Regions from separate parts of the Cellulosimicrobium sp. KWT-B genome, predicted to be linked through region 1. Evidence: predicted binding sites of a transcription regulator. Region 1 holds the regulator's gene; each other region holds the start of a gene.

Evidence for each region. Region 1 encodes Rex, which represses fermentation and respiration genes when NADH is low (regulators of the CRP and FNR family bind a similar motif). Its sites were predicted from a motif close to CTTGTGAANNNNTTCACAAG; they were not measured.
Region 2: the regulator Rex is predicted to act here: its motif matches at 5,485-5,504, upstream of pflB (formate C-acetyltransferase).
Region 3: the regulator Rex is predicted to act here: its motif matches at 4,154-4,173, upstream of mqo (malate dehydrogenase (quinone)).
Region 4: the regulator Rex is predicted to act here: its motif matches at 2,495-2,514, upstream of adhE (bifunctional acetaldehyde-CoA/alcohol dehydrogenase).

The regions. Positions count from the first base shown of each region.
Region 1 is NZ_NEDO01000001.1:408,806-416,701, forward strand. It holds gene B9L22_RS01815 (TlpA disulfide reductase family protein) at 1-110, opposite strand, end outside; gene B9L22_RS01820 (histidine phosphatase family protein) at 322-993, opposite strand; gene B9L22_RS01825 (MarR family winged helix-turn-helix transcriptional regulator) at 1,065-1,592, opposite strand; gene B9L22_RS01830 (YceI family protein) at 1,755-2,306, shown strand; gene B9L22_RS01835 (redox-sensing transcriptional repressor Rex) at 2,427-3,101, opposite strand; gene B9L22_RS01840 (glutaredoxin family protein) at 3,158-3,448, opposite strand; gene B9L22_RS01845 (HAD family phosphatase) at 3,498-4,370, shown strand; gene B9L22_RS01850 (30S ribosomal protein bS22) at 4,465-4,563, opposite strand; gene B9L22_RS01855 (acetoin utilization protein AcuC) at 4,749-5,975, opposite strand; gene B9L22_RS01860 (TrkH family potassium uptake protein) at 6,175-7,551, shown strand; gene B9L22_RS01865 (TrkA family potassium uptake protein) at 7,725-7,896, shown strand, end outside.
Region 2 is NZ_NEDO01000003.1:66,240-74,135, forward strand. It holds gene B9L22_RS10160 (CoA pyrophosphatase) at 1-613, opposite strand, end outside; gene B9L22_RS10165 (GuaB1 family IMP dehydrogenase-related protein) at 610-2,061, opposite strand; gene dxs (1-deoxy-D-xylulose-5-phosphate synthase) at 2,265-4,187, shown strand; gene B9L22_RS10175 (glutamate--cysteine ligase) at 4,278-5,375, opposite strand; gene pflB (formate C-acetyltransferase) at 5,755-7,896, shown strand, end outside.
Region 3 is NZ_NEDO01000005.1:140,498-148,393, reverse strand. It holds gene B9L22_RS16080 (acyl-CoA desaturase) at 1-903, opposite strand, end outside; gene B9L22_RS16075 (helix-turn-helix domain-containing protein) at 1,057-2,010, opposite strand; gene B9L22_RS16070 (hypothetical protein) at 2,101-2,523, shown strand; gene mqo (malate dehydrogenase (quinone)) at 2,619-4,139, opposite strand; gene B9L22_RS16060 (maleylpyruvate isomerase family mycothiol-dependent enzyme) at 4,433-5,359, opposite strand; gene B9L22_RS16055 (pyridoxal 5'-phosphate synthase) at 5,350-6,024, opposite strand; gene B9L22_RS16050 (TetR/AcrR family transcriptional regulator) at 6,021-6,626, opposite strand; gene bioB (biotin synthase BioB) at 6,847-7,896, shown strand, end outside.
Region 4 is NZ_NEDO01000004.1:41,609-49,504, forward strand. It holds gene adhE (bifunctional acetaldehyde-CoA/alcohol dehydrogenase) at 1-2,407, opposite strand, end outside; gene B9L22_RS13070 (prolyl oligopeptidase family protein) at 2,614-4,827, shown strand; gene B9L22_RS13075 (glycoside hydrolase family 65 protein) at 4,921-7,398, opposite strand; gene B9L22_RS13080 (HAD family phosphatase) at 7,395-7,896, opposite strand, start outside.

The DNA.
Region 1 (7,896 bases):
GAGACGAAGCCCTGCCCCACGACGTCGGTCGAGGCACCGGAGTCCTGCGCGCACGCCGCGAGACCGAGGGTCGCGGCGAGCACGACGGCGCCCGTCAGCGCGCGGCGCACGGGTCGCCGACGCGACGGCAGGGCAGCGGCCCGCGCCTCGACGGAGAGGGGGCGCGCGGCACGCGCGCGCGAGTCGGCGGTCACGACGGCATCACGGGACGCACCCTGCCCGCGCTTCCTGAACGGGACCTGAGAGACGTGACCTCCGCCACGCCGGAACCGTGCAGTTCGGGCGCGACGGCCGTGGCGACAGCGCTGGACATGACCGACGTCACGCCCCGGAGACGCTCGCCGCGCCCGGGAGGAGGTCCGCGACCGGCTCGGTGTAGTGCAGGCCGACCAGGCGGTCGTCCTCGAAGTGCAGCGACGTGAGCGACGCGAGCGAGCACTCGCGCTTGCGCGGGTCGTGCCAGAGCCGGCGGTTCTCGAAGCTCAGGCGCGTGAGCCACACCGGGAGCTGGTGGCTGACGAGCAGCGCCTCGTGCCCGGCCGCCTTGTCCCGCGCCTCGGCGACGGCGGCCCGCATGCGCGCGACCTGCTCCACGTACGGCTCGCCCCACGAGGGGCGGAACGGGTTCCACAGGTAGGGCCAGTGCTGCGGGTGCCGCAGCGAGCCGTCCCCGACGCCGAAGGTCTTGCCCTCGAAGTGGTTCGCGGCCTCGATGAGCCGCTCGTCCGTGCCCAGCTCGAGCCCGAACGCCTCGGCGGCGGGCGTCGCGGTCTCCTGCGCGCGCTGCAGCGGCGAGGCCACGACGACCGTGAGGTCGGCGCGGGGGCGCGACGTGCCGTCGGGCCCGGGCTCGCCCGCGAGGTGCGCGGCGACGCGGCGGGCCATCTCGTGGCCGCGCTCGGAGAGGTGGTAGCCGGGGATCCGGCCGTAGAGGACGCCGTCGGGGTTGTGGACCTCGCCGTGGCGCAGGAGGTGGACGATGGTGGAGACCATGCCCACCAGTGTCCCGCACTCGGGGCGAGCGCACGCCACCGCGGGCCGGCGCGACGGGCCACGACGGGTGGTCAGGCGTCGCGGTCGGCCTTGCACGCCTCCGCGACGGCCGCCATCGCCTCGCCCAGCGCCCGGAACTGCTCCGGCGTGAGGACGTCGACCAGGTACCGGCGCACGGCCGCGACGTGGGCGGGCGCCGACGCGACGAGCACGCGGTAGCCCTCGCTCGTCATCGCGCAGTTCACGCCGCGGCGGTCGCCCGAGCTCGCGGAGCGCCGGACCAGGCCGCGCGCCTCCATGCGCGCGACGGTGTGCGTCACGCGGCTGCGCGAGCGGGCGAGCCCGTCCGCGAGCGCCGACATGCGCAGGGTGTGGTCGGGGCTCTCGGAGAGGCGCACGAGCAGCTCGTACTCGTTGAGCGACACCTCGGACCGTTCCTCGTGGTCCCGGCCGAGCGCCTCGATGAAGCGCACGGTCCCGTCGAGGTACGCGCGCCACAGGCGCTGCTGCTCCGCGTCCAGCCAGCGCGGCTCGGCGGCGGGGGCTGCGGGGGTGCGGACGGTGCTCGCCGTCGGGGTGTCGACGTCGTTGCGGGTCATGGGTCCTCGGCGGTGCGGGAGGGGCTGGGGCGTGGGGGCGTCGGAACATTGTTCCACCCCACGGGAATAGACGGACCGAGGGGTGCTGTTGATACGCTCGTTCCGAAGTTGAACGTTCAACCACTTGGTCCGCCAGGACCCCGACCACCCGCAGGAGCACCCATGGCCTCGTCGCTGCCCGCCGGCCTCACCGCCGGTACCTACGCCCTCGACGCGTCGCACTCGCAGGCGTCGTTCACCGTCCGCCACGCCGGGATCTCGAAGGTCCGCGGCACCCTCGCGATCACCGACGGCACGATCACCGTCGGCGACGACCTCGAGTCGACGTCCGTGACCGCCCAGCTCGACGCCGCGTCCGTGAGCACGGGCGACGAGAACCGCGACAACCACCTGCGCAGCGCCGACTTCTGGGACGCGGAGAACAAGCCGACGTGGACGTTCACGTCGACGCGCATCACAGGCGACGGCGACGACTACGTCGTGGCCGGCGACCTGACGATCAACGGCGTCACCAAGCCGGTCGAGCTCGAGACGGAGTTCGCGGGCACCGCGACCGACCCGTTCGGCAACCCGCGCGCCGGCTTCGAGGCGACCACCGAGATCTCGCGCAAGGAGTTCGGCCTCACCTGGAACGCCGCGCTCGAGACCGGCGGCGTGCTCGTCGGCGACAAGATCAAGATCGCGCTCGACGTCTCGGCCATCAAGCAGGCCTGACCGTCGCCCCGGGCACGTCCCGGGCGAGACCGGCACCCTCCGGCAGGGGTGCCGCCCCGAGGGGCCGCGTGCACCGGCACGCGGCCCTTCGTCGTCCCCGGGTCCGGGCGCCGGGGCCGCTCAGCGCTCCTGCGACGCCGCGAGGGCGCGGGCCTGCGAGTGGAACGCGAGGATCTGCAGCTCGCTGCCGACGTCGACGCCGCGCACGTCGACGTCCGCCGGGACCTGGAGAGCGCGCGGCGCGAAGTTGAGGATCTCGCGCACCCCCGCCGCGACCACGCGGTCCGCGACCGCCTGCGCGTGCGCCGCGGGCGTCGCGAGGACGACGATCGACACCTTCTCGCGCTCCACGACCTCCTCGAGCGCGTCGACGTGCTCGACGACGAGGCCCGCCGCCCGCGTCCCGACGACGTCCGGCGACGCGTCGAGGAGCGCCGCCACGTGGAAGCCGCGCTGCTCGTAGCCCGAGTAGTTCGCGAGCGCGTGCCCCAGGTTGCCGATCCCGACGATCGCGATGCGGTGCTCGTCGACGAGGCCCAGGGCCTCGGTGATGTACTGCGCCAGCGAGTCGACGTCGTAGCCCACGCCGCGCGTGCCGAACGAGCCGAGGAACGACAGGTCCTTGCGCAGCTGCGCCGGGCCCACGCCGGACAGCTCCGCGAGCTCGACCGACGACGTCGTCCCGACGCCCCGCGCCACGAGGTCCCGCAGCGCGCGCAGGTAGGACGGGAGCCGCGCCACCGTCGCGCTCGGGATCCCCGGCGCCGTCACCTCACCGACTACCTGCTCAGCCACCGTCACTCCGTCGTCCAGGGACCGTCCTCGTCGACGGTCACGCTCCACGGGAGGAATCATCCCAGGTCCGCGCGCGGCGCCGAAATCCGGGCCACCGCACGCGCCAGCCGGCGCGCGTCCACGCGCCAGAAACCCTGCTGCACCCCGCCGACCGTGACGACCGGCACGTACTCGCCGTACTGCTCGCGCAGGGCCGGGTCCGTGCCCGGCGCGTCCAGGTCGACCTCCGCCCACGCGACGCCCGCCTCCGCGCACACGGCCTCGACGACCGTCCGCGCGTCGTCGCACAGGTGACAGCCCGCGCGACCGAACAGCAGGACGGGGGCCGGGGCGTCGGAGGTGCTCACGCCTCCCAGGGTACGAGGCCCCGGCAGCCCGACCGCCTAGAGTGGAGGCATGGCGACGTCTCCCGGCCCGGGCCCCGACCCGACCTCCCGGCCGACGCTCCCCGAGGAGGCGCCCGCGCGCGCCCCCGGTCCGCCGCACCGCACCGCCGCGTTCTTCGACGTCGACAACACGATCATCCGCGGCGCCTCGTCGTTCCACCTCGCGCGCGCCCTGTACCAGCGCGAGTTCTTCTCGACGCTCGACATCGTGCGCTTCGCCGTGCACCAGGCCCGGTACCTCGTGTTCGGCGAGAACAAGCAGCAGATCGACCGCATCCGGTCGCGCGCGCTCGCGCTCATCGCCGGGCGCTCCGTCGCCGAGGTCACCGCGATCGGCGAGGAGGTCTACGACACCGTCCTGTCGCTGCGCATCTATCCCGGCACGCGCCGCCTGCTCGACGAGCACCTGGCGGCCGGGCACCAGGTGTGGCTCGTCTCCGCGACCCCCGTCGAGATCGGCGAGCTCATCGCGCGCCGGCTCGGGACGACGGGCGCGCTCGGCACCGTCGCCGAGCACGAGGACGGCTTCTACACGGGACGGCTCGTCGGCGACATGATGCACGGCCGCGCGAAGGCCGCCGGGGTGCGGGCGCTCGCCGAGCGCGAGGACATCGACCTCGAGGCGTCGTACGCGTACGGCGACTCGCTCAACGACGTGACGATGATGGAGGCCGTGGGGCACCCGTGCCCCATCAACCCCGACGCCCGGCTGCGCCGCCACGCGCAGGACGTCGGCTGGCCCATCCGCGAGTTCCGCGGGCGGCGGCGCCGCGTCGCCCGCAGCAGCGTCCGCACCGCGAGCTGGGCCGGCGCCGCCTGGGCCGCGGCGCTCGTCCTGCGCTCGGTGCGCCGCGCCGTCGACCGGCGCATCGCCCGCCTCTGACCCCGCCCGAGCCGCGCCCGGAGACGCGTCGAGCCCGGTCCCTCGGGAGGGGCCGGGCTCGACGACGGGTCGGCGCGTCAGGACGCGCGCGACGTCACTTCTTGTTGCGACGCTGGTGACGCGTCTTGCGAAGCAGCTTGCGGTGCTTCTTCTTGGCCATGCGCTTGCGGCGCTTCTTGATGACGGAGCCCATACGGTCCTCGCAATGCTCGAGCGGCGTGTCGGTCGGCGACCGGTCGACCGGCCGCGGGTGGTCCACGGTTGATCGGGGCCCCGGCGACCACGAGGGCGCCGCAAGCCGACCAACACGAGAGAAATCCGCCCCCTAGCCTACCCGCTCGCGCCCGTGCCCCGGTACGCGACCGGTCGCGGGGCGTCTCAGTCGAAGTGCGCGTCGAGGCCCAGCAGCGGGAAGACGGCCCGGCGCGTGGCCGCGACGGCGCGGTCGACGTCGTCGTCCGGGTCGTACCCGCTGCTCCACCGCCGGACCTCGACCTCGGGCCCGAACGCGAGCGGCGCGTCGAACCCGGCGACCTCCGCGACGCGCTCGCGCCACTCCGCGGGCAGGGGCACGCCCGCGGTGACGGGCCGGTGCACGACCTCCCCCACGACGGCCGACCACACGAGCGGCACGACGCGCGCGATCGCGTACCCGCCCCCGCCGAGCGCGAGCCACCGCCCGTCGGTCAGCTCGTGCGCGAGCCCGTGCATCCAGGTGGTGGCCGTGCGCTGCGCGTCGACGGACACGTCGAGGTCGGACAACGGGTCCTCGCCGTGCGCGTCGCACCCGTGCTGGGTGACGAGCACCTCGGGGCGGAACGCGCGCAGCACGGGCGGCACGACGGCGTCGACCGCGCGCAGCCAGCGGGCGCCGTCGGTGCGGCGCGGGAGCGCGACGTTGACCGCCGTGCCCTCGGCGCCGGGGCCCCCGAGGTCGGTCGGGTGGCCCGTCCCGGGGAAGAGCGTCGCGCCGCTCTGGTGGACGGAGACGGTGAGGACGCGCGGGTCGTCCCAGAACGCCTCCTCGACGCCGTCGCCGTGGTGGGCGTCGAGGTCGACGTACGCGACGCGCTCGACGCCGTCGTCGAGCAGGCGCCGGATCGCGACGGCCGCGTCGTTGTAGACGCAGAAGCCCGACGCCGCGCCCGCCTTCGCGTGGTGCATGCCGCCCGCGACGTTCACCGCGTGCCGGGTGCGGCCCGCCGCGATCTCGCCCGCCGCCTCGTACGAGCCCGCGACGATCCGCGCGGCGGCCTCGTGCATCCCGCGGAAGACCGGGTCGTCCTCGGTGCCGAGGCCGCGGGCCGGGTCGGGCGTGCCGTGCTCGGACGCCGCGCGCACCGCCGCGACGTAGGCGGGCTCGTGCACGAGCTCGAGCACGTCGTCGGGCGCGGGCTCGGGCCGCACGACCCGCAAGCCCGCGTCGTCGTCGAGCAGGCCGAGGGCGCGCACGAGCCCCATCGTCAGGTCGAGCCGGGCCGGCGCCATCGGGTGGCCGGGACCGAAGTCGTAGCCGAGGAGCTCGGGGCTCCACACGACACAGGCTCCGGGCGTCGCAGCCGCCCCGGTCGGGGCGGGCGACGACGTCGGGTCGGTCGTGGGCATGGCTCACGGTAACGCCCGACGGCGCGCCCCCGCCCCACCGACCGCGCGCCGGACCGCGCGGGGCCGCCGGTCCGGGCCACCGCGAGCCCCCGGTGCGGCGTCCGGGCCCGCGAGCGGGCATGATGTCCCGGCGCCGGAGCGGCGACATGACGGGCCACCGGGCCCGTGGCAGAGTGGCGCGAGTGGTGAGGGAGGCTCCATGCCGACGAGCATGACCGGGCGCCTGTTCCGGGGGCGGGAGATCGTCGACCGCCTCGCCCGGCAGTCCCCCGCCCGCCTCGCCGTCACCGTGTTCGCCGCCGTCATCGCCGTCTTCACCGCCCTGCTCATGGCGCCCTGGGCGACGGCGAGCGGCCGGTCCGCGCCGTTCGTCGACGCGTTCTTCACCGCCACGTCGGCCGTGTGCGTCACCGGTCTCGTCGTGGTCCCCACGGGGACCTACTGGTCGGGGTACGGGCAGGTCGTCATCCTGCTCGGCATCAAGATCGGCGGCCTCGGCGTCATGACGCTCGCGTCGATCCTCGGCATGGCCGTGTCCCGGCGCATCGGCCTCACGCAGAAGCTCCTCACCGCGTCGGAGACGAAGACGACGCGCCTCGGCGAGGTCGGCTCGCTCGTGCGGGTCGTCATCATCACCTCGACGTCGCTCGAGCTCCTCATCGCGCTGCTCCTGCTGCCACGGTTCATCGTGCTGGAGGAGACGTTCGGCGAGGCCGCGTGGCACGGCATCTTCTACGGCATCTCCGCCTTCAACAACGCGGGGTTCATCCCGACGGAGCACGGCCTCGCCCCGTACGTCGGCGACTGGATGCTGTGCCTGCCGATCATCCTCGGCGTGTTCATCGGCTCCCTCGGCTTCCCCGTCATCCTCAACGTCATGCGCAACCGCCGCCGCGCCTCCAAGTGGAGCCTGCACACCAAGCTCACGCTCACGACGAGCGCGGCGCTCGTCGTGGTGGGCACGGTGCTCTTCGCGGCCGTCGAGTGGGGGAACCAGCGGACCCTCGGGCCGCTCGACCTCGGCGAGAAGCTCCTCGCGTCGCTCTTCGCGGGCGTCATGCCACGCTCCGGCGGCTTCTCGACCGTGGACACCGGCGGCATGCACGAGGCGAGCTGGCTCATCACCGACGCGCTGATGTTCGTCGGTGGCGGCTCCGCGTCGACCGCGGGCGGCATCAAGGTCACGACGCTCGCCGTCATGCTCATCGCCATCGTGTCCGAGGCGCGCGGCGACCGGGACATGGAGGCGTTCGGGCGGCGCATCCCGCGCGACACCCTCCGGCTCGCGGTCGCGGTGTCGTTCGTCGGCGCGACGGCGGTGCTCCTGTCGAGCCTGCTCCTGCTGGAGATCACCGGCGAGACGCTCGACGTCATCCTCTTCGAGACCATCTCGGCGTTCGCGACCGTCGGCCTGTCGACCGGCATCACGCCCGACCTGCCCGACGCCGGGAAGTACGTCCTCATCGCGCTCATGTTCGTCGGGCGCACGGGCACCATGACGTTCGCCGCCGCGCTCGCGCTGCGCGACCGCCGCCGCATCGTGCGCTACCCCGAGGAGCGCCCCATCATCGGGTGAGCAGCCCCGCCCGGCGCGACCGCCGTCGGGCCGGACGCGACCGCCGCACGAGACCTCACCGACACGCCAGACACCGCACCACCGGACCGACGAAAGGCCCCACCGTGACCGACCCGTTCACCCGCGCCGCCGACGGGAAGGACGGCGCGTCCGCGGACCCCGTCGCCCAGCGCATCGTCGAGCGCGGCCGCGCGGAGCGCGCGCGCCGGGACGAGGCGAAGGCCCCGCGCAAGGACGCGGGCGTCCTCGTCATCGGCCTCGGCCGCTTCGGGACGGCGATCGCCGCGACCCTGGACCGTCTCGGGCAGGACGTGCTCGCCGTCGAGCGCGACCCCGACCTCGTCG
Region 2 (7,896 bases), on a different contig from region 1:
AGACGAGGTGCTCGCGCCCGTCGGCCTCCACGAGGAAGCCGGGGCTCTTGTGCACCCGGCGGTCGCGGCGGACCGTCACCGTGCGGCGCCGGCCGGGGTCGAGCAGGTCGGCCACGGGGACCCGGAACACGTGGGCCGACTCGGCGGCGTCGACGGCGCGGACCGGGGTGGGCCGGGCCCACCACCCGAGCACGGGCGTGACGACGTGGTTGCTCACCGGCACGGGCAGCCGACCGAGCGTGCCGAGCACCTCGACGCCGCCCGGGTCGAGGCCCGTCTCCTCCTCGGCCTCGCGCAGCGCGCCGCCCACGGGGCCGTCGTCGTCGGGCTCGAGCCGGCCGCCCGGGAACGCGACCTGGCCCGGGTGGTGGCCGAGCGTCGTCGCGCGCGCGAGCAGGAGCACGTCGAGGTCGGCGGGGACGGCCGCGGCCGGGTGCTCCGCGGGCACCCCGTCGAGGACGCCGAAGAGCAGCAGCACGGCGGCGTCGCGCGCGTCCGGGCGCAGCGTGCCGACGGCGTGGCGCCACGGCTCGGGCCAGGCGCCGCCGTCCCGGGCGAGCGTCGCGAGCTGGGCGCGCGCCGACGCGCGCGCAGCCTCGGGCGGGGTCGTCACCAGCTCACCGGGAGCGGGCGGCCCTCCTCGTAGCCCGCGGCCGACTGCACGCCCACGACGGCGCGGTCCGCGAACTCGGCGAGGCTCGACGCCCCGGCGTAGGTCGCGGAGCTGCGCAGCCCGGACGTGATCTGGTCGAGCAGGTCCTCGACGCCGGGCCGCTGCGGGTCGAGGAACATGCGGCTCGAGCTGATGCCCTCCTCGTACAGCGCCTTGCGCGCGCGGTCGAACGGCGATCCCCCCGCGGTGCGGGCGGCGACGGCGCGCGCCGACGCCATGCCGAAGCTCTCCTTGTAGAGGCGGCCCGTGCCGTCGTCGTGCAGGTCGCCCGGGGACTCGTAGGTGCCCGCGAACCACGAGCCGATCATCACCTGCGAGGCGCCCGCGGCGAGCGCGAGGGCGACGTCGCGCGGGTGGCGCACGCCGCCGTCGGCCCAGACGTGCTTGCCGAGCTCGCGCGCCGCGGCGGCGCACTCCAGCACCGCGGAGAACTGCGGGCGGCCGACGGCCGTCATCATGCGCGTGGTGCACATGGCGCCCGGCCCCACGCCCACCTTGACGATGTCCGCGCCCGCGGCGACGAGGTCGCGCACGCCGTCGGCCGTGACGACGTTGCCCGCCACGACGGGGACGTCCGGGCCCACCGAGCGCACCGCGTCGAGCGCCTGGAGCATCTTGGCCTGGTGGCCGTGCGCCGTGTCCACGACGAGCACGTCCACCCCGGCCGCGAGGAGCTCCTTCGCCTTCGCCGCGACGTCGCCGTTGATCCCGACGGCGGCGCCGACGCGCAGGCGCCCGGCGTCGTCCAGCGCGGGCGCGTAGACCGACGAGCGCAGCGCGCCCTTGCGCGTGAGGACGCCGACGAGCGCACCGTCGCGCGTCACGGGCGCGACCTTGAGGCGAGCGGTGTGGAGCTGCTCGTAGGCCGCCTCGAGCCCGGCACGACCGCCGTCGAGCACGGAGGCGTCGAGGACGAGGGGGTGGTCGGTCATCACCTGGTGGACCTGGGTGAAGCGGTCGACGTCGGCGCAGTCGGCCTCCGTGACCACGCCGACCGGTCGCCCGCCGTCCACGACGACCGCGGCGCCGTGCGCGCGCTTGCCGATGAGCGTGAGGGCGGTGTGGACGGTGTCGTGCGGGCCGACGACGACGGGCGTCTCGATGACGGGGTCCTTGGACTTCACGTCCGCGACGACGTCCGCCACGACGTCGGTCGGCACGTCCTGCGGGATGATCGCGATGCCGCCGCGCCGCGACACGGTCTCCGCCATGCGGCGCCCCGCGACGGCCGTCATGTTGGCGACGACGACGGGGATCGTCGTGCCCGTGCCGTCGGCGGAGGAGAGGTCGACGTCGAAGCGCGACGCGACCTCGGAGCGCGACGGGACGAGGAACACGTCGCCGTAGGTGAGGTCGGTCGCGGGGGACTGTCCGGGCAGGAAGCGCATGGCTCCATCCTACGAGGTCACACCCCGCCGTTGTCCGCAGTGCGGAAGGAGAATTCCACGAACGCCGCGTCCGTGCGTCCGCGGCGCGAGTGTGCGTCAATGACGTGAAGGTCCCGTCGCCCGGCGCACCGCGGCGCAGGTCATCGGCCCGGACGGCCTAGAGTTGTCGGGCTGGTCGCACGGGAACGGAACGGAGCATCTGCATGAGCCTGCTTGGCACGATCACCTCGCCCGAGGACGTGCAACGGCTGACCCCGGGGCAGGCGCGCGAGCTCGCCGCGGAGATCCGGGCGTTCCTCGTCGACTCCGTCTCCCGCACGGGCGGCCACCTCGGCCCGAACCTCGGGGTCGTGGAGCTGACCATCGCGATGCACCGCGTGTTCTCCTCGCCCACGGACACCTTCGTGTTCGACACGGGCCACCAGTCCTACGTGCACAAGCTCCTCACGGGGCGCCAGGACTTCTCCGCGCTGCGCAAGCAGGGCGGGCTGTCCGGGTACCCGTCGCGCGCCGAGTCCGAGCACGACGTCGTCGAGAACTCGCACGCGTCCACCGCGCTCTCGTGGGGCGACGGCATCGCGAAGGCGAACGTCGTGCGCGGCCTCACCGACCGGCACGTCGTCGCGGTCATCGGCGACGGCGCGCTCACCGGCGGCATGGCCTGGGAGGCGCTCAACAACATCGCGGAGAGCCAGGACCGGCGGCTCGTGGTCGTCGTCAACGACAACGGGCGCTCGTACTCGCCCACGATCGGCGGCCTCGCGCACCACCTGTCGACGCTGCGCACCACGCACGGCTACGAGAGCTTCCTGCAGTGGGGCAAGCGCACCCTCAACCGGTCCGGCGCGCCCGGGCGGTTCGCGTACGAGTGGCTGCACGGCCTGAAGAAGGGCCTCAAGGACGTCGTCGCGCCCCAGGGCATGTTCGAGGACCTCGGCATCAAGTACGTCGGGCCGGTCGACGGCCACGATGTCGAGGCCATGGAGCACGCGCTGCGCCGCGCGAAGGCGTACGGCGCGCCCGTGATCGTGCACGCGCTCACCGAGAAGGGCCGCGGCTACACGCCCGCCGAGCAGGACGTCGCCGACCGCTTCCACGCCGTGGGCAAGATCCACCCGGAGACCGGGCTCCCGGTCGCGCCCTCGCGCTTCGGCTGGACGAGCGTCTTCGCCGACGAGATCGTCCAGATCGGGCGCCGGCGGTCCGACGTCGTCGCGATCACCGCGGCGATGCTCGAGCCCGTCGGTCTCAAGCCGTTCTCGCAGGCGTTCCCCGAGCGCACGTTCGACGTCGGGATCGCGGAGCAGCACGCCGCGACGTCGGCGGCCGGCATGGCGTTCGCCGGGCTGCACCCGGTGGTCGCGGTGTACGCGACGTTCCTCAACCGCGCGTTCGACCAGGTGCTCATGGACGTCGCGCTGCACAAGGCCGGCGTGACGTTCGTGCTCGACCGCGCGGGCATCACGGGCGACGACGGCGCGAGCCACAACGGCATGTGGGACATGGCGATGCTGCGCATCGTGCCGGGCCTGCGCCTGGCCGCGCCACGCGACGAGGAGACCCTGCGGACCGCGCTGCGCGAGGCCGTGGACGTCGACGACGCCCCGACGGTCGTGCGGTACCCGAAGGGCGCGCTCTCGGACGCGCTGCCCGCCGTCGAGTCCGTCGACGGCGTGGACCTGCTCGCGGTGCCTGCGGACGCGGGCGACGAGGCCGCCCCCGCCACGGCGGCGCCGGGTGGTCCGCGCCGCGTCCTGCTCGTCGGCCTGGGCTCGATGGCCCGCGTCGCGCTCGACGCCGGGGAGTCGCTCACCGCGCACGGCGTCGACGTCACGGTCGTGTCGCCCACGTGGGTGCTCCCGCTGCCGAGCGCGCTCGTCAAGCTCGCCGGGGAGCACGACCTCGTGGTGACGGTGGAGGACGGCGTCGTGGACGGCGGGGTCGGCGCGCTGCTGGCCCAGCGGGCGCTGGAGTCGGGCGTGCGCACGCCCGTGCACCCGATCGGTCTCCCGGCGCAGTTCCTCGACCACGCCACGCGCGACCAGGTCGTGTCCGCGTACCGCCTCACCGGGGCGGACGTCGCGCGCGACGTGCTGGACGCGCTCGCGGCGCTCGCACGCGGCTGACGACCCGTGCCGCGCACCCGGCTCCCGGGTGCGCAGCCCCGGATGTGCGGACGGCCCGCGGCGCAGGTGCGCCGCGGGCCGTCGCGTCGGTCAGGAGTGGGTGACCTCGACCGCGTGCTCGACGACGGCACGCAGGTCGCCGCCGGACGCCGCGTGCCACGCGCGCTGCCGGGCGGCACCGTTGCCCCCGGACCACAGCCGCCCGAGCAGCTCGGTCACCGCGTCCAGGTCTCCGGCGTCGACGAGCGCGTCGCGCACGTGCGCGACGAGCTGGCCGACGACGTCGTGCGCGGGGGCCGGGCGCCAGGTGAGGGGCGAGACGAGGTCCTCCTCGAGGCCCGAGCGGCCGGCGCGCCAGGACGCGGTGCGCAGGATCTCGGGTCGCAGCTCGGGCGCGGGCGCGCCGTCGGCGGACTCGCGGGCCGCCGTCTCGACGAGACCGCGGGCGAGCGCCGCGAGCAGCGTCGCGGTGTCCGGGTCGAGGCACACGTCCGCGACGCGGATCTCGACCGTGGGGTAGCGCGACGACAGGCGGGCGTCGAAGTAGACCATGTTCTCGTCGAGGATCGTCCCGGTCGCGACGAGGCCGTCGACCGCCGCGCGGTACGCCTCGGGCGAGCCGAACGCGCGCGTCGGGCCCGAGGTGGGCCAGCGCGACCAGACCTGCGAACGGAAGCTCGCGTACCCGCTGTCCTGGCCCTGCCAGAAGGGCGAGTTCGTGCTCAGCGCGAGGAGCGTCGCGAGCCACGGCCCGATGCGGTCGAGCACCGCGACGCCCTCGGTGTCGTCCGCGACGGCGACGTGCACGTGGCAGCCGCTCGTCAGCTGCTCGCGCGCGGTGAGGCCGAACGCGGCGCGCGCCTCGAGGTAGCGCAGGCGCGACACGGTCGTGCCCTCGAACGGCAGGGGAGACGTCGAGAGCGCGGCGACCCGGGCCCCGACGCGGTCCGCGGCCTCCTGGGCGCGACGTCGGCCCTCGCGGATCTCGGTCGCGAGCTCGTCGATCTCGCGGCGCGGGTGCGTCGCCGTCTCGAGCTGCTCCTCCATGAACTCCGACTCCAGCGAGCCGGTGCCCCCGCCCTTGTCGTCCGTGCCGGAGGCCTCGAGGGCCTCGGCCGCGCGGGCGACGGGCTGCCCGTCGTCGCCGACGAGCAGGAACTCTTCCTCGACCCCTACGGTGCGTTTCACCCGGGCAGTCTCACACGGATGCGCGCGGCACGTCCGGCGAGCGTGTGACGGGCGCCCGTGTCGTGCGTCACGACGGCGGCGCGGGGTCCCCGACGGGAGGGCCCGAAGGCTTGTGAAGGTCATCACAAGACCTCCTCGACCGGGGTGCCGAGGGGACGAGGAGCCGCGGAATCCTGCCGTTCCTGCCGGGTCCCGCCCGCCTCGGGACCTAGGTCCCCGGGCGGTCCCGAACGCCTCCGCCGCGGGCTCCGGGAACCTAGCCTGGAGGTGGCGAAGGAGCCCGTCGGAACCTCGGCCGAGGGCCCCCACCCGGGACCTCGCGAGGCCGGCGGGTCCGGCCGGCGCGCGGACCCGCGCGTCAGGCACGAGGGAGGTCCAGATGACCAGCGTTTCCGAGGCAACCGGCACGACGAGCGGCGGCCGCGCGACGGGGGCAGGCGCCGTCGACCCGCAGCGCGACACCGCGCACGTCCCTGCGTGGGAGGGCTTCACCGACGGCCCGTGGCGCGACACGGTCGACGTGCGCGACTTCATCCAGCGCAACTACCGCCCGTACACGGGCGACGCGTCGTTCCTCGCCGGCCCCACGGAGCGCACGACGGGCATCTGGAGCACGCTGTCCGCCATGTTCCCGGAGGAGCGGGAGATGGGGATCTACGACGTGGACACCCACACGCCCGCCGGCATCACGGCGCACGCGCCGGGCTACATCGACAAGGCGCACGAGGTGATCGTCGGTCTGCAGACCGACGCCCCGCTCAAGCGCGCGATCATGCCGAACGGCGGCTGGCGCATGGTCGAGGGCGCGCTGGAGACGTACGGCTACGAGGTCGACGAGACCCTGCGGAAGGTCTTCACCGAGTACCGCAAGACGCACAACCAGGGCGTGTTCGACGTCTACCCGCCGAACGTGCGCGCGGCCCGCAGCTCGCACATCATCACCGGCCTGCCCGACGCCTACGGCCGCGGCCGGATCATCGGCGACTACCGCCGCGTCGCGCTCTACGGCGTCGACGCGCTGATCGCCGCGAAGAAGCTCGACAAGCTCGGGCTCGACACGCAGCCCTTCAGCGAGAAGGTCGTGCGCGAGCGCGAGGAGCACGCGGAGCAGATCCGCGCACTGGGCGAGCTCAAGGAGATGGCGGCCTCGTACGGCTACGACATCTCCGGCCCGGCGACGACGGCCCGCGAGGCCGTGCAGTGGCTCTACTTCGCCTACCTCGCCGCCGTGAAGGAGCAGAACGGCGCCGCCATGTCGCTCGGCCGCACGTCGACGTTCCTCGACGTGTTCATCGACCGCGACCTCGAGGCCGGCCGCATCACGGAGCCCGAGGCGCAGGAGATCATCGACGACTTCGTCATCAAGCTGCGCATCGTGCGGTTCCTGCGCACGCCCGAGTACGACGCCCTGTTCTCCGGCGACCCGACGTGGGTCACCGAGACGATCGGCGGCATGGGCGAGGACGGGCGCCCGCTCGTCACGAAGAACTCGTTCCGGTTCCTCCAGACGCTCTACAACCTCGGGCCGGCCCCCGAGCCGAACATGACGGTCTTCTGGAGCCCGGACCTGCCGCAGGGCTTCAAGGACTACTGCGCGCAGGTCTCGATCGACACCTCGGCCGTGCAGTACGAGTCGGACGAGCTCATCCGCCAGCACTGGGGCGACGACGCGGCGATCGCGTGCTGCGTGTCCCCGATGCGGGTCGGCAAGCAGATGCAGTTCTTCGGCGCTCGCGTGAACCTCGCCAAGACGCTGCTCTACGCGATCAACGGCGGCCGCGACGAGATCTCCGGCAAGCAGGTCTCGCCCGTGGCGGCGCCCGTCGAGGGCGACGTGCTCGACTTCGACGACGTCATGGCGAAGTTCGACGCGACGATGGACTGGCTGGCGGCGACGTACGTCGAGGCGCTCAACTGCATCCACTGGTCGCACGACAAGTACGCGTACGAGCGCATCGAGATGGCGCTGCACGACAAGGACGTGCTGCGGACCATGGCGTGCGGCATCGCGGGCCTGTCCGTCGCGGCGGACTCGCTGTCGGCGATCAAGCACGCGAAGGTCTCCGTCGTCCGCGACGAGCGCGGCCTCGTCGTCGACTACGTCACCGAGGGCGAGTACCCGACGTTCGGCAACGACGACGACCGGGCCGACGCGATCGCCGTCGACCTCGTCGAGCGGTTCATGGCGAAGGTCCGCACGCACCCGACGTACCGTGACGCGGTGCCCACGCAGTCGGTCCTGACGATCACGTCGAACGTCGTGTACGGGAAGGCGACGGGCAACACGCCCGACGGCCGCCGCGCCGGCGAGCCGTTCGCCCCGGGTGCCAACCCGATGAACGGGCGCGACACGCACGGCATGCTCGCCTCGGCGCTGTCGGTGGCCAAGCTGCCGTACGACGAGGCGCAGGACGGCATCTCGCTGACCAACACGGTCGTGCCGAGCGGCCTCGGGCGCACCAAGGAGGAGCAGGTCACCAACCTCGCCGGCCTCCTGGACGCCTACATCGGCTCCGAGGGG
Region 3 (7,896 bases), on a different contig from region 1:
CTCGATCTGGAAGTTGAGCCCGCCCATGAGGATGTTCATCCACCAGCCGCCGCGGATGTTCCGCGAGGTGAGGACCTGCTTGGACAGGAAGTCGATCTTGCTGTCGGCGGGGATGATCGCCATGCCCTTGTGGTTGGGGGCGAACGACGCCCCCATGTAGACGCCGAAGACGGCGAGCTGGACGCCCAGGAAGGCGGCCGCGAGGCCGAGCGGCAGGAACCAGACGACCGCGCCGACGTAGAGCGACAGGCGCAGCGTGATGGTGACGATCTCGATGACGCGTGTGCGGACGTCGCCACGCGCGCGGCCGCCGGCGAGGAGCGAGCGGAACGCCTGCACGTGCAGGTTCACGCCCTCGAGCGTGAGGAGCGGGAAGAACAGCCAGCCCTGGTAGCGGTTGATGACGGCCCGGAAGCCCTTCGCGACCTCCGCGTCCTCCTCGAGGAACACGACGACGTCGGGCGCGATGTCCGGGTCCTTGCCGCGGCGGTTCGGGTTCGCGTGGTGGCGCGTGTGCTTGTTCATCCACCACGAGTGGCTGATGCCGACGACGCCGTTGGCCAGCACCTTCCCGAGGCGGTCGTTCGCCGGGCCGGACGCGAACACCTGCCGGTGCGAGGCCTCGTGCGCGACGAACGCGAACTGGGTGAGAATCAGGCCGAGCGCCCCGGCGATGAGGAGCTGGAACCACGAGTCGCCCAGGAGCACGAACCCGGCGACCGCGCCGCCGAGCGCGAGCGTGAGGACCCCGAGGGTCCACAGGTAGTAGGCGTGCGTGCGGTGGAGCAGGCCCGCGTCGCGCACCGTGCGCGACAGTGCGCTGTAGGTGCTGGTGACGGCGCCGGGCTCGTCGGTCCGAGGGCGGGTGGCCCGGAAGCCCGGGCGCACTGCGGCAGAGGTCATGTGTCCTCGCAGGGGTGTCGGTGTCGACTTCCCAGCCGCGGAGGTGAGCAGGTGCTCGTCGTGCAGATGGCCCCACCCTACGGGACCGTAGGTTGCGCGCGCGAGGGGGCCGGGTGAAGGAGTCGCGAAGGAGCGACACCTCGCCCGCAGGGCTCAGGCGGCGAACCGGAAGGTCTGGCGGTACTCCGTCGGCGTGATCCCGACCGCCCGCCGGAAGTGGTGCCGCAGGAGCGCGGCCGACCCGAAACCGCTGCGGCGCGCGACCTCCTCCAGGTCCAGCGAGGACTCCTCGAGCAGCGCCTGCGCGTGCGCGACGCGTTGCGACGTCAGCCACGCGAGCGGGGTCGTGCCGGTCTGCGCGACGAACGCGCGCGCGAACGTGCGCTCGGACGTGTGGGCCCGGCGGGCGAGGTCGCGCACGGTGAGCGGCTCGTCGAGGTGGTCGGTCATCCACTCCAGCAGCTCCCCGAACGAGTCCTCCTCGCACTCGGGCACCGGGCGCTCGATGAACTGGCGCTGCCCGCCGTCGCGCTGGGGCGGCACGACCATGCGCCGGGCGATCGTGTTCGCCACCCGCGCCCCGAGCTCGCGGCGCACGAGGTGCAGGCACGCGTCGATGCCCGCCGCCGTGCCGGCGCTCGTGATGAGGTTGCCGTCGTCGACGAAGAGCACGTCGGGGTCGATGTCGAGGCTCGGGTAGCGACGGCGCAGCTCGTCGGCGTGCATCCAGTGCGTCGTCACCCGCCGTCCCTCGATGACGCCCGCGGCCGCGAGCACGAACACGCCCGAGCACACGCTGAGCAGCAGGGCGCCGCGGTCGGACGCGCGGCGGACGGCGTCGAGCACCTCGGGCGGGTAGTCGGTCCCGATGCGGATCGCCGGCACGACGACCAGGTCCGCGTCGTCCGTCGCGGAGAGGTCGTGGTCGGGCACGACGTGCGCGCCCACCGACGTCCGGACGGCACGGCCCGCGACCGGGCCGCACACGCGGAAGTCGAACGACGGGACGCCGTCGTCGCTGCGGTCGAGGCCGAACACCTCGCACACGACGCCGAACTCGAACGGGGCCAGGCCGTCGCACACGACGGCCGCGACGGATCGCACCATGCTCGGCACGCTACGCCGCTGGCAGGATCTTGTCGAGAGGTGTCAGTGCTGCCACTCGTGGCCCGGGTCGTGCGCCGGGAGGGTGGAGCCATGGACATCTTCTGGGGTGTGGTGGTTCTTCTCCTCGTCGTCGGCCCGACGGTCGCGGCCCTCGCGGTCCGCCGTGAGGACCCGGCCCGTCCGTGGTTCCCCGCCGGGTCCGACGGCGCATGGCCCGACGGCGCCGCGTGGGACGCGCGCGGGGACCGGTCGGTGCACGGCGGGCGCTGGGACCGCGACGCGCAGCGCCTGGACGCCGACCTGCGCGCCGCGGCGTCGCGACCGGTCGAGCCGGCCGCCGTCGTCGACCCGCACGAGGTCGCGGCCGAGCTCGTGCTGCGGCGCGTCGTGCCGAACCCGGCCGTGCGCGACGGCGTGCGCGCCGCTCCTGCCGTGCCGGGCGGGCGCCCCGGGGCGAACGCGCCCGTCGCGCCGCGGCGACCGGGGACCCGGGGCACGCCGCTCGCGCGCTGAGCCTCCGCGCGCTGAGCTGCCGCGTCCTCGGACGCACGAACGGCCCGGACCTCGTGGAGGTCCGGGCCGTTCGCGGGGGAGCGGTGTCGCTCGGGTCAGGCGCGCGAGCCGACCGCGTCGACGTCCGCGTCGCCCGTGAGCTGGTCGAGGCCCTCGAGCTCGTGCGCCTCCCACGGCGCGTGGCCGAGGCTCGGGATCATCGTCGCGAGCTCCGGGCGCCACTTGGTGAAGCGGGCGGGGAAGCAGCGCTCGAGCAGGTCGATCATCGCCGGGACGGCCGTCGAGGCGCCCGGCGAGGCGCCGAGCAGGCCGGCGATCGAGCCGTCGGACGCCGCGATGACCTCGGTGCCGAACTCGAGGACGCCCTTGCCGTCCTTGTCCTTCTTGATCACCTGGACGCGCTGGCCCGCGGTGATGGTCTCCCAGTGCTTGGGGTGCGCGGTGGGCATGAAGCCCTGGAGCGCGGTGAACTTGGTCTCCGGGCTCGCGAGGAGCTGGCCGACCAGGTACTGGGTGAGGTCGAGGTTCTTCAGGCCCGCGCCCACCATCGAGCCGAGGTTGTGCAGGCGCAGCGACGTGAACAGCCCGAGGTACTTGCCCTTCTTGAGGTACTTGGGGCTGAAGCCGGCGTACGGGCCGAACATCAGGTACGTCTTGCCGTCGACGACGCGCGTGTCCAGGTGCGGGACCGACATGGGCGGCGAGCCGACGTCGGCCTTGCCGTAGACCTTCGCCTGGTGCTGGGCGACGAGCTCCGGGTCGTCCGTGCGGAGGAACTCGCCGCTGATCGGGAAGCCGCCGTAGCCCTTCGCCTCCGGGATGCCGGCCGCCTGGAGCAGCGGCAGCGCGCCGCCGCCGGCGCCGACGAACACGAACCGGGCCTCGACGGTCGAGCGGCGCTTCGGGGCGTTCCACGAGCGGTCCTTGACCGTCAGGCGCCAGCGGCCGTCCTTCGTCTTCTTGAGGTTCTTCACCTCGTGCTCGAGGTAGAGCTGCGTGCCCTCCGAGACGAGGTAGTCGACGAGCTGCTCGGTGAGGGCGCCGAAGTCGACGTCCGTCCCGCTCGTCGCGCGCGTCGCCGCGACCGACTCGTCGCCGTCGCGCTCGGCGACCAGGAGCGGGGCCCACTCGGCGATGACCGCCGGGTCGTCCGTGAACTCGAGCTCGCTGAACAGCGGGTGGCGGCGCAGCGTCTCGAAGCGGCGACGCAGGTAGTCGACGTTCTCCGCGCCGCGCACGAAGGTCATGTGGGGGGTGCGGGAGATGAAGCTCGCGGGCTGCGGCAGCGCGCCCGTCGTGAGCAGGTGGTGCCAGAACTCGCGCGACACCTCGAACTGCTCGTTGATCTTCACCGCCTTGGTGATGTCGATCGAGCCGTCCGGCTTCTCCGGCGTGTAGTTCAGCTCGCACAGGGCGGCGTGACCCGTCCCGGCGTTGTTCCACGGGTTCGACGACTCCTGCGCCACGGCGTCCAGGCGCTCGTAGATGCGCACCGTCCAGGTGGGCTCCAAGACCTTCAGGAGTGCCCCGAGCGTGGCGCTCATGATGCCACCGCCGATGAGGGCTACGTCGATCTGGTCTGCGCTGCTTGCGGGGTTGCTCGCTCGACTCGACACATGTCGATCCTACGCTTGTGAAAGAGTGCACTAACTGTGCGGTGCGTCACGGGCGTGCGTCACACTTTCGCGGGACCTCGGTCCCGAGCCGGGCAGGTCGGACGTCGCGTACCGCGCGATCCGTCCGCGTTCGCCCGGGTCGCACCACGATCTCGCGAGGGAGAACACGGGTCCCGAGCCGTCCTCCCGCGAGGTAGAGCCGTGGTCTCGCGAGGTAGAGCCGTGGTCCGCGTGCACGAGCCGACCACGCCTCTACCTGGCGGACCTGGGCTCTACCTGGGCCGACCGGGGCTCTACCTCGCGGGGGTGGGGTTCTCCTGCGGCGGGGAGTACGGGGACGGCCAGGGGCCGATCTCGGGGAGGCTCACGGGTTCGCCCGCGAGGCGGGCGGTGGGCTCGGCGCCGGGGGCGCGGCCCGCGAGCCAGGCGGCGACGTCGGTGAGGCGACCGTGGACGACGACGGCGCCCCGGCCGGGCGCGGACGCGGCTGCGGCCGCGGCCCCGGGCGTGGGCTCGGCTTCGGGCGCGGGCTCAGGTCCGGCAGCCACGCGGAGGCCGCCCGGTCCGACGCGGAGAGCGCCCGGTCCGACGCGGAGAGCGCCCGGTCCGACGTGGACGCCGGCGGGGCCCACGACGAGGTCTCCTGGTGCCCCGTCGAGCTCGACCACGACGTCGTCCGCGAGCCTGACCCCGAGGAAGTCGAGGAGGTGCAGCCCGAGCGCGGGAGCCCAGGAGTCGAGGCCGACGCCCGCGTCGAGGTCGACCGCGTGGATCCGCACCTCGCGCCACCAGGCCACGAGCGCGTCCGCGACCGTGCCGTCGCGGTACGTCACCGGCGCGGACCACCCGGCGGACCCGGCGGCGGGCCACGCGGCGTCGAGGCGGTCGGCCAGCGCGTCGAGCGCCGCGACGTGCTGCGCGACCGAGCGCAGCGCGCCCGTCCGGATGCCGTCCTCGCGCCCGGCCGCGCCGCCGTCGTACACCTCGACGAGCTCGCCGCGCGCGGCGAACTCGGCCTGGCGCGCCATGGCCTCGCCGATGGCGGTGACGTGCGCGAGCACGTGGCTGCGCGACCACCCGGGCAGGGCCGACGGCGCGCCGAGCCCGGCGGCGTCGAGCCCGCGCGCCGCGTCGGTCACCGCGTCGAGGGCGGCGCGCGCGTCGCGCCGGACCTCCTCGACGTCGGGCGGGGTGAGGGCGGGGGCGTCGGTCAGGGCCACAGCAGCTCCTTCGTCCAGGTGGTCGGCGCGCCGGACGCCGCGGTGTAGCGCAGGCGGGTCTGGCCCGCGCCCGACGACGCCCAGAACTCCACGCTCGTCGGCTCGAGCGCGTACGCGGTCCAGGCGTCGAGGACGAGCCCGGGCTCCGCCCGCACGCGGTCGAGGGCGGCGTCCCACGCCTCCCGGTAGGCGGCGCGGGACGCGAGCGGGGCGCTCTGCGACCCGGCGAGGGCGGTCGCGCGGGAGAAGTCGGACCGGTCCAGGAAGTCGGCGGCGGACGTCTCGGCGTCCAGTGGCACGACGGGTCCCCGCACGCGGACCTGCCGACCGTGCTCGCGCCAGAAGAACGTCAGGGCGGCGTTCGGGTTCTGCGCGAGCGCGACGCCCTTGGGGGAGTCGGCGCGCGTCGCGAAGACCCACCCGTCGCCGTCGACGTCCTTGAGGATGAGGGTCCGGGCGTCCACGCGGCCGCTCGCGTCGGCGGTCGAGAGGGTGGCGGCGTGCGGGGCGGGCAGCCCGGCGTCGATCGCGTCGTCGAGCCAGCGGACGAAGAGCGTGCCCGGGTCGTCGGGTGCGGCGTCCACGTCGAGACCGGGGAGGTCGGGGCCGAAGACGGGCAGGGCGCGCAGGCGCTCGCGCAGGGACGGGCGGTCGGCGTCGGTCATGCGTCCTCCGAGGTGGTCGGGAGCGGGTCGAGCAGGGCGACGAAGCCCCGCGCGGCGGCGGACATCGCGTCCGGGTCGTCGAGGGCGCGCGCGAGGACGTACCCGCCCTGCACGACGGCGACGGCGGCGTGCGCGCGGTCGCGCGCCGCGTCGTCGGGCAGCCCGCCCTCGACGAGGACGGCGGCGGCCAGGTCGACGAGCCCGCGGAAGTAGGCGCGCACCTCCGCGGCGAGCGCGGCGTCGTCCATGACGGCCTGGTCGCTCACGAGGCGCCCGACCTTGCAGCCGGCGAGCGCGGGCCGCGGGCGTTCGAGATAGCGGACGAGGCGCTCGACGGCGGAGCCCTGCGCGCCGAGGTCGCGGCGCGCGGCGTCGAGGCCCGCGGTCGTCGTGGCGTGCACGGCCGCGGCGGCGAGGTCGTGCTTCGTGGGGAAGTGGTGGTAGAGGCTGCCCTGCCCGACGCCGCTCGCGGCGAGGACCTGGCGTGGGCTCGTCGCGCCGACGCCCTGGGCCCAGAACAGTTCTTGCGCGGCGGCGACGAGGCGCTCGCGGGCCGAGCCGGGCGCCTCCGCGCGTGGCTCGGGTCGCGTGTCGGACGGCATGGTCCGCAGCCTAGCGGGCGACCATACCTACCGCTAGGTATGTCGCCGACGAGCAGCGGCGGCCGACGTGGTGCGGCCTGCACCTGGGGGAGAGCGACGGTCCCGCCGCACCGGTGTTGTGGGCCGTCACCAACGCGTCGTCGGGCTCTCCCGTCCGTGCGGCCGGACGCTGGAGAGATCGTGCACGGGCCCGCGCGGCGCGCGTCGCCACGATCGACCCATGGACCACGACCTCGCCGCGCTGCTCGACGACCTCGTCTCCGCCACGACGCGCGAGGAGGTGCCGTCCGCGGACAGCCTCCTCGCGGTCCTCGCGACCGACGACGACGACCTCCTCGACGTCGTCGCGGCCGCCGCCCGGGTCCGACGCCGGTGGTTCGGCCGGCGCGTGAAGCTCGCCTACCTCGTCAACCTCAAGTCCGGGCTGTGCCCCGAGGACTGCACGTACTGCTCCCAGCGTCTCGGGTCCGCGGCGGAGATCCTGCGGTACACGTGGCTCCGCGCGCCCGAGGCGCTCGGTGCGGCGCGCGCGGGGATCGACGCCGGGGCGTCGCGCGTGTGCCTCGTGGCGAGCGGGCGCGGCCCCACGGAGCGCGACGTGACCCGCGTCTGCGGGGTCGTCTCCCGGATCGTCGAGGAGCATCCCGGCGTCGAGGTCTGCGCGTGCCTCGGGCTGCTGTCCGACGGCCAGGCCGAGCGCCTGCGCGACGCGGGCGCCTCCGCCTACAACCACAACCTCAACGCGTCGGAGGACGCCTACCCCGAGATCTGCACGACCCACGACCACGCGGACCGCGTCGCGACCGTCCGGCGCGTCCAGGGTGCCGGGCTGTCGGCCTGCTCGGGGCTCATCGCGGGGGCGGGGGAGACCCCCGAGCAGCTCGTCGACGTGCTCCTGGAGCTGCGGGCGCTCGACCCGGACTCCGTCCCGGTCAACTTCCTCGTGCCCTTCGAGGGGACGCCGCTCGCCGGCCGGCACGAGCTCACGCCGCAACGGTGCCTGCGGATCCTCGCCGCCGCGCGGTTCGCGCTGCCCCGGGCCGAGCTGCGCCTGGGCGCCGGGCGCGAGCTCCACCTGCGAGCCCTCCAGCCGCTCGCCCTGCACGTGGCCAGCTCGCTGTTCCTCGGCGACTACCTCACGGCGGAGGGGCAGGACGCCGCCGCGGACCTCGCGATGATCGCGGACGCCGGCCTCGAGGTCGAGGAGGTGCCTGGACCCGCCGGGCGGACGGCGCCGTCGCGCGTCGTGCCGCGCCGCCGCGGGGCGGGG
Region 4 (7,896 bases), on a different contig from region 1:
CCGGCAGCCCGAGGTGCTTCGCGATCTCCTGGAACCGCTCCGGGGCCACGTAGCGCTCGTACTTGGGCCAGCTCGTGAGCTTCGTGGGCACCTGGCCGTTGTAGCGGATCACGTGCGGCAGGAGCACCGCGTTGGTGCGCCCGTGCACGAGGTGGAAGGTCGAGCCCACGGTGTGCGCCATGGCGTGCACGATGCCGAGCATCGCCGAGCCGAACGCCATGCCCGCGATGGTCGCCGCGTTGTGCATCTTCTCGCGGGCCTTCGGGGCCGCCGCGCCCTGCGTGACCGAGTCCTCGATGTGCTCGAAGACCATCTTGATCGCCTGCAGGCACAGCCCGTCGGTGAAGTCGTTCGCGTAGACGGAGACGAACGCCTCGGTCGCGTGCGTGAGGGCGTCGAAGCCCGAGTCGGCCGCGAGCTTCGCCGGCATGGTGTCCGTGAGCACGGGGTCGACGATGGCGACGGTCGGGGTGAGCGCGTAGTCCGCGAGCGGGTACTTGAAGCCCGTCTCCGGGTCGGTGATGACCGCGAACGGCGTCACCTCCGCGCCGGTGCCCGACGACGTCGGGATGCACACGAGCTTCGCCCTGCCCCCGAGCTCGGGGAACTTGTAGGCGCGCTTGCGCACGTCGAAGAACTTCTCCCGCATGTCGGAGAACTCGATCTCCGGGTGCTCGTACCGCAGCCACATGACCTTGGCGGCGTCCATCGGCGACCCGCCGCCGATCGCGATGATCGTGTCGGGCTCGAAGTCGCGCATCGACTCGGCGCCGCGGTTCACGGTGCCGACGCTCGGCTCGGGCTCGACCGCGTCGATGATCTGGATCGCGACCTTCTCCTCGCGGCGGGCGAGGACGTCGAGCACGCGGTCGACGACGCCGATGCGGCTCATGACCTTGTCGGTGACGATCGTGACGCGGTGCACGTCGCGCATCTGGGCGAGGTACTGGATCGAGTTCGGCTCGAAGTACGTCTTGGCGGGCACCTTGAACCACTGCATGTTGTTGTTGCGCCGCCCGATCCGCTTGACGTTGATGAGGTTGACCGCCGACACGTTGTTCGACACCGAGTTCGCGCCGTAGCTGCCGCAGCCGAGCGTGAGCGACGGGAGCAGCGCGTTGTAGATGTCGCCGATGCCGCCGAGCGACGTCGGGCTGTTCCACAGCACGCGCACGGCCTTCACGCGCGACCCGTAGCGCTCGACGAGCGCCTCGTCGGACGTGTGGATCGCGGCCGAGTGGCCCAGGCCGTCGAGCTCGACCATGCGCTCCGCGAGGCGGACGCCGTGCTCGGTGTCGCGCGCCCGCAGGACGGCCAGGACGGGCGTGAGCTTCTCGCGGCTCAGGGGCTCGTCGGGGCCGACGTCGTCGATCTCGGCGAGGATGATCGACGTGTCGTCGGGGACCTCGAACCCCGCCTCGCGCGCGATCCACACCGGCGACTTGCCCACGACCTTCGGGTTGAGCTTCGCCCCGGCGCAGTTCGTGCCGTTCGCCTCGACCCCGAAGATCAGGCGCTCGAGCATCGCCTTCTCGGCGGGCGTCACCCGGTAGGCGTGCAGGCGGGCGAGCTCGCGCATCGCGTCGTCGTAGATCACGTCGTCGAGGATGAGCGCCTGCTCCGAGGCGCACACCATGCCGTTGTCGAACGCCTTCGACATGACCACGTCGTTGATCGCGCGGCCGAGGTCGGCGGTCTTCTCGACGTAGGCCGGGACGTTCCCCGCGCCGACGCCGAGGGCGGGCTTGCCTGCCGAGTAGGCCGCGCGGACCATGCCGTTGCCGCCCGTCGCGAGGATGAGCGCGACGCCCGGGTGGTGCATGAGCGTGCTGGTCGCCTCGATCGACGGGTGCTCGACCCACTGGATGCAGTCGTCGGGCGCGCCGGCCGCGACCGCGGCGTCGCGCACGATGCGGGCCGCCTCGACCGACGAGCGCTGCGCGCTCGGGTGGAACGCGAACACCACGGGGTTGCGCGTCTTGAGCGCGATGAGCGACTTGAAGATCGTGGTCGACGTCGGGTTCGTCACCGGCGTCACGGCGCACACGACGCCGACGGGCTCGGCGATCTCGACGACGCCCGTGAGCTCGTCGCGACCGATGACCCCGACCGTCTTGAGGTTCGCCATCGAGTTGGGCACGTGCTCGCAGGCGAAGATGTTCTTCGTCGCCTTGTCCTCGAAGACGCCGCGCCCGGTCTCGGCGACGGCCATCTGCGCGAGGTGGCCGTGCTGGTGCAGGCCGGCGACGGACGCCTTGAGGACGATCCGGTCGACGTCCTCCTGCGTGAGGCTCATGTACTGGTCGAGCGCCTTGCGGGCCCGCTCGACGAGGACGTCGATCTCGTGCGTCGTGCGGGTGTCCTCGGTGCGGTTCTCGACCTTCGTGCTGGCGCTCTTCGCGCTCATGCGTCCCCTCCGGTGCCCGACCTCGCCGGGCGTCGGCCGCGGGTGTGCCGGGGCCGGGATGCCCCGGCTCCTTCGGCGGTCTCTCTACTTGTGAAGGTTTTCACAAGCCGCGCGTCCCCACAAGGGTCCGGCCCCGATGCGGGCCGAAGGTCCCCGCCTCCTCGTGACCTCCGCACCGCGGCCAGCGCGCCGTAGGGTGGGTGACCATGACCGCCGAGCAGACGACGAGCCCCTCGCCCGCGACCGAGAGCCGCGCCGCGACCGACCGACCGGACGGCACCCCCCACGACCCGTACCTCTGGCTCGAGGACGTCGAGGGCGACGAGGCGCTGGCCTGGGTCCGCGCCCGCAACGCCGAGGTCGCCGACACGCTCGAGACCGCCGACGAGTTCGCCGCGACCGAGCGCGCGATCCGCGAGGTGCTCGACTCCGACGCTAAGATCCCCGAGGTCTCGAAGATCGGCGACCGGTACTACAACTTCTGGCGCGACGCGCAGCACGAGCGCGGCGTCTGGCGGCGCACGACGCTCGAGTCCTACCGCACCGACGACCCGGAGTGGGAGACCGTCCTCGACCTCGACGCGCTCGCCGCGGCCGAGGGCGAGTCGTGGGTCTGGCACGGCGCGAGCGTCCTGCGCCCGACGCCGGAGCAGCTCGCCGCGGGCGAGCCGTGGCGGCACGCGCTCGTCGAGCTCTCCCCCGGCGGCTCCGACGCCGACGTCACGCGCGAGTTCGACCTCGTGGAGAAGCGGTTCGTCGCGCCGGAGGACGGCGGCTTCCACCGCGCCGAGGCCAAGGGCTCGCTCGGCTGGATCGACGCCGACACCGTCTACGTCTTCACCGACTTCGGCGAGGGCACGCTCACGCCGTCCGGGTACCCGCGCGTGGTCAAGCGCTGGACGCGCGGCACCCCGCTCGACGCCGCGGTGACCGTCTACGAGGGCACCGACGAGGACATGTACATCTCCGCCTGGCGCTCGCACACGCCCGGGTTCGAGCGCGACTTCGTGCACCGCTCCAAGGCGTTCTACTCCGACGAGCTCTACCTCGCCGAGCGCACCGGCACGCCCGAGCAGCGCCTGACGAAGATCGACGTGCCCGACTCCGCAGAGGTCGGCGTGCGGCGCGAGTGGCTGCTCGTCGAGCTGCGCGACGACTGGACCGTCGGCGGCACGACGTACCGCGCCGGGTCGCTCCTCGCGGCCCGGTTGGACGACTTCCTCGCGGGCGACCGCGGCTTCACCGTGCTCTTCGAGCCGACGGCGACGACGTCGCTCGCCGGCGCCACGTGGACGCGCCACCACCTCGTCGTCAACGTGCTCGACGACGTGAAGAACCGGCTGCACGTGCTGACGCCGCCGGACGCCGGGGGCGCCGTCGGGCAGGAGGCCGCGGACGCGCCGTGGGTGCGCTCGGAGATCCCGGGCCTGCCCGCGCTGGGCACGGTCGCCGTCGGGGCGGTCGACCCCGTCGACACCGACGACCTCTGGCTCGTCACGACCGACTACCTCACGCCGACGACGCTCTCGCTCCTGTCGCTCGGCGAGCACCCCGGCGACGCGGGCGCGCCCGAGGTCGTCAAGTCCAACCCCGCGTTCTTCGACGCCGACGGCATGACGGTCGCGCAGCACTTCGCCACGTCCGACGACGGCACGCGCGTGCCGTACTTCGTCGTGGGCCGCGCGGACCTCGTCGCGGGGGCGGGCGACGGCGGCACCGGGACCGGCACCGCGCCCACGCTCCTGTACGGGTACGGCGGCTTCGAGATCTCGCTCACGCCCGCGTACTCCGGCGCGCTCGGCCGCGCGTGGCTGTCGCAGGGCGGCGTCTACGTCGTCGCGAACATCCGCGGCGGCGGCGAGTACGGGCCCGCCTGGCACCAGGCCGCGCTCAAGGCGAACCGGCACCGCGCCTACGAGGACTTCGCCGCCGTCGCGCGCGACCTCGTCGCCCGCGGGATCACCACGCCCGAGCACCTGGGGATGGAGGGCCGCTCCAACGGCGGCCTGCTCGCCGGCAACATGCTCACGCAGTACCCCGAGCTGTTCGGCGCCGTCATCGTCGGCGTGCCGCTGCTCGACATGCGCCGCTACACGAAGCTCCTCGCGGGGGCGTCGTGGGCCGCGGAGTACGGCGACCCGGACGACCCGGAGCAGTGGGAGTTCATCCGCACGTTCTCGCCGTACCACCTGTTCGACCCCGAGCGCGACTACCCGCCCGTGCTGTTCACGACGTCGACGAAGGACGACCGCGTCCACCCGGGCCACGCGCGCAAGCTCGCCGCGAAGATGCTCGGCGAGGGCAAGGACGTCACGTACTACGAGAACGTCGAGGGCGGCCACGGCGGCGCCGCGAACAACGCCCAGGCCGCGCACATGGCCGCGGTGCACTACCGCTTCCTCGCCGAGCACCTCGGCTGACCGGGCGCTCCCGCCGGGCCGAGCAGGTGGTCCTGGTGCGTCCGCGAGACCGGACGCGCCAGGACCACCTGGTCGGCGAGGTGCGGGCGAGCCTCAGGAGTGCGGCACCGTCGCGGTGATGAGGGTGCCGTCCTCGCGGCGGTTGCCGGAGAGGGCGCGCAGGCTCGGGCGGCCCGGCCTGACCGGGCCCTGGCCGTCGAGCGCGACGCGCGTGACCTCGCCCGGGACGACCTTCACCTGCTCGCCCCGCACGACGACCTGCGCGCCGTCGCCGGTCTCGGCGTCGAGCTCGATCGCGTCGGGCAGCACGGTGACGCGCAGCCGCGAGCCGCGCCACTGCACGCGGAACGTGAGCGACTCCCACTCCTGGGGCAGGCGCGGGTCGAACGTGAGGTCGCCCTCGGAGTCGCGCATGCCGCCGAACCCGTACGCGAGCGCGGACCACGTGCCGCCCGCGGACGCGACGTGCACGCCGTCGGACGCGTTGGCGTGCAGGTTCGCGAGGTCGACGAAGATCGACGACACGAAGTACTCGAGCGCGAGCTCGTGGTACCCCACCTCGGCCGCGACGATGGACTGCACGACGCCCGAGAGCGTCGAGTCGCCCGTGGTCAACGGGTCGTAGTACTCGAAGTCGGCGAGCTTCTCCTCGGCGCTGAAGTGCTGCCCCTGGAGGAACAGCGCGAGCACGACGTCGGCCTGCTTGAGCACCTGGTAGCGGTAGATGACGAGCGGGTGGTAGTGCAGCAGGAGGGGCCGCTTGTCCTCGGGCGTGTGCGCGAGGTCCCAGATCTCGCGCTCGAGGAAGTGCGAGTCCTGCGGATGGATGCCGATGCTCTCGGCGTACGGGATCGACATGTGGTCGGCCGCGCGGACCCACTCCGCGGCCTCGTACGCGCCGAGCGAGAGCCGGTCCACGAGACGCGCGTAGTCCTCGGGGTGGTCGGCCTTCATGCGCTCGACGACGTACGCCGCGGCGCGCAGGTTGAAGCGCGCCATGACGTTCGTGAAGAGGTTGTCGTTGACGACGGTCGTGTACTCGTCCGGCCCGGTGACGCCGTGGATGTGGAAGTTGTCGTCGCCGTTGGCGCGCCAGAAGCCGAGGTCCTCCCACATGCGCGCCGTCTCGACGAGGATGTCCGCGGCCTCGCGGCGCAGGAAGTCCTCGTCGCCCGTCGCGCGCACGTACTGCACGAGCGCGTAGCTCACGTCGGCGTCGATGTGGTACTGCGCCGTCCCGGCCGCGTAGTAGGCGGACGCCTCCTCGCCGTTGATCGTGCGCCAGGGGAAGAGCGCGCCCTTCTGCGACAGCTCCGCGGCGCGGCGCCGGGCGGCGTCGAGCATCTGGTAGCGGAAGCGCAGCGCGTTGCGCGCGTACCGCGGGCTCGTGTACGTGAGGAACGGCAGGACGTAGATCTCGGTGTCCCAGAAGTAGTGCCCGCTGTACCCGGAGCCGGTGAGGCCCTTCGCGGGGACGCCGTTGCCCTCGGCGCGGGCCGTGGCCTGCGCGAGCTGGAACAGGTTCCAGCGCACGGCCTGCTGGACGCCCGGCTGGCCGGGGATCTCGACGTCCGAGCGCGCCCAGAAGTCGTCGAGCCACTCGCGCTGGAGCGCGAGCTGGGCCTCGACGCCGGTCTCGCGCGCCCGGTCGAGCGTGCGCCGGCAGCGGTCGACGAGCTCGCGCGACGGCACGCCGCGCGACGTGTGGTACGCGACGAGCTTGGTGAGCCGGATCGGCCGCCCGGGCTCGGCGTGCACGCGGAACACGTGCTTCGCGAGGTCGTCCTCGGCGAGCGTGCGCACGTCCCACTCGTTCTCGGTCTCGAGCAGGTCGTCGGCCGCGACGGCGAGCGTCATGCCGGAGTTGGTGCAGCGGTAGGACAGCACGAGGCGCTCGTCGTCGCCGAACTGCGTCTGCGGCTGGAGCACCCGCCCGGTGAACTGGTTCGACTTGCGCGGGTCGAAGCCCTCCCCCAGCGACGCGGACCGCACGTGGTACTCGTCCTGGCCGTCCTGGCGGTTGAGGATCTGGGACGAGATCGCGACGGGCGCGGCCGCGTCGAGGAGCGTGACCTCGAACGTCATGACCGCGAGGTGGCGCTCGACGAACGACACCATGCGCTGCGAGCGGATCTGCACGCGCTTGCCCGACGGCGTGCGCCACAGCAGCTCGCGCCGCAGGACGCCGTCCTGGAGGTCGAGCGAGCGCTCGTAGTCGATGAGGTCCGCGACGGGCAGCAGGAGGGGCTCGTCGTCCACGTAGAGGCGGATGACCTTGGCGTCCGGGACGTTGACGATCGTCTGCCCGACGCGCGCGAAGCCGTACGCCTCCTCCGCGTGCCGGATGGGCCACGTCTCGTGGAAGCCGTTGACGAACGTGCCGTGCGAGTGGGACTCGCGGCCCTCCTCGACGTTGCCGCGCATGCCGAGGTAGCCGTTCGCGACGGCGAACAGCGTCTCGGTGACGCCCAGGTCCTCCGCGGAGAACTGCGACTCGACGAGCCGCCACGGGTCGGCCGGGAAGCGCAGGCGGTCGACGGTGCCGCGCTCGTCGGCGGTCCGGCGGATCACGCGCCCGCCTCCTCGTCGGCGGGGGCGGTCACGGCGGGACGGGCGACGTCGGCGGTCGCCGCGCGGGGACGGTCGAGGACCGTCGCGTCGAGCTCGCCGAGGTCGGCCACGACGACGTCGGCCCCGTGCGCGAGCAGCGCGTCCGCGCCCACCCCGCGGTCGACGCCGAGCACGAGCCCGAACCCGCCGGCCGCACCGGCCTGCACGCCCGACAGCGCGTCCTCTACGACGACGGCCTCCGCGGCGGGGACGTCGAGCAGCTGCGCCGCGTACAGGTACGTGTCCGGTGCGGGCTTGCCGGCGACGTGCTCGCGCGCCGCGACGTTCCCGTCCACGACGACCGCGAACCGGTGCGTGAGCCCGGCCGCCGCGAGGACGGCCGGGGTGTTCCGCGACGACGACACGACGGCGACCGCCGCGCCCGCCGCGGTCACGGCGTCGAGGAACCGGACCGAGCCCGGGTACGGCGCGATGCCCTCCTCGGCGAACATGCGGTTG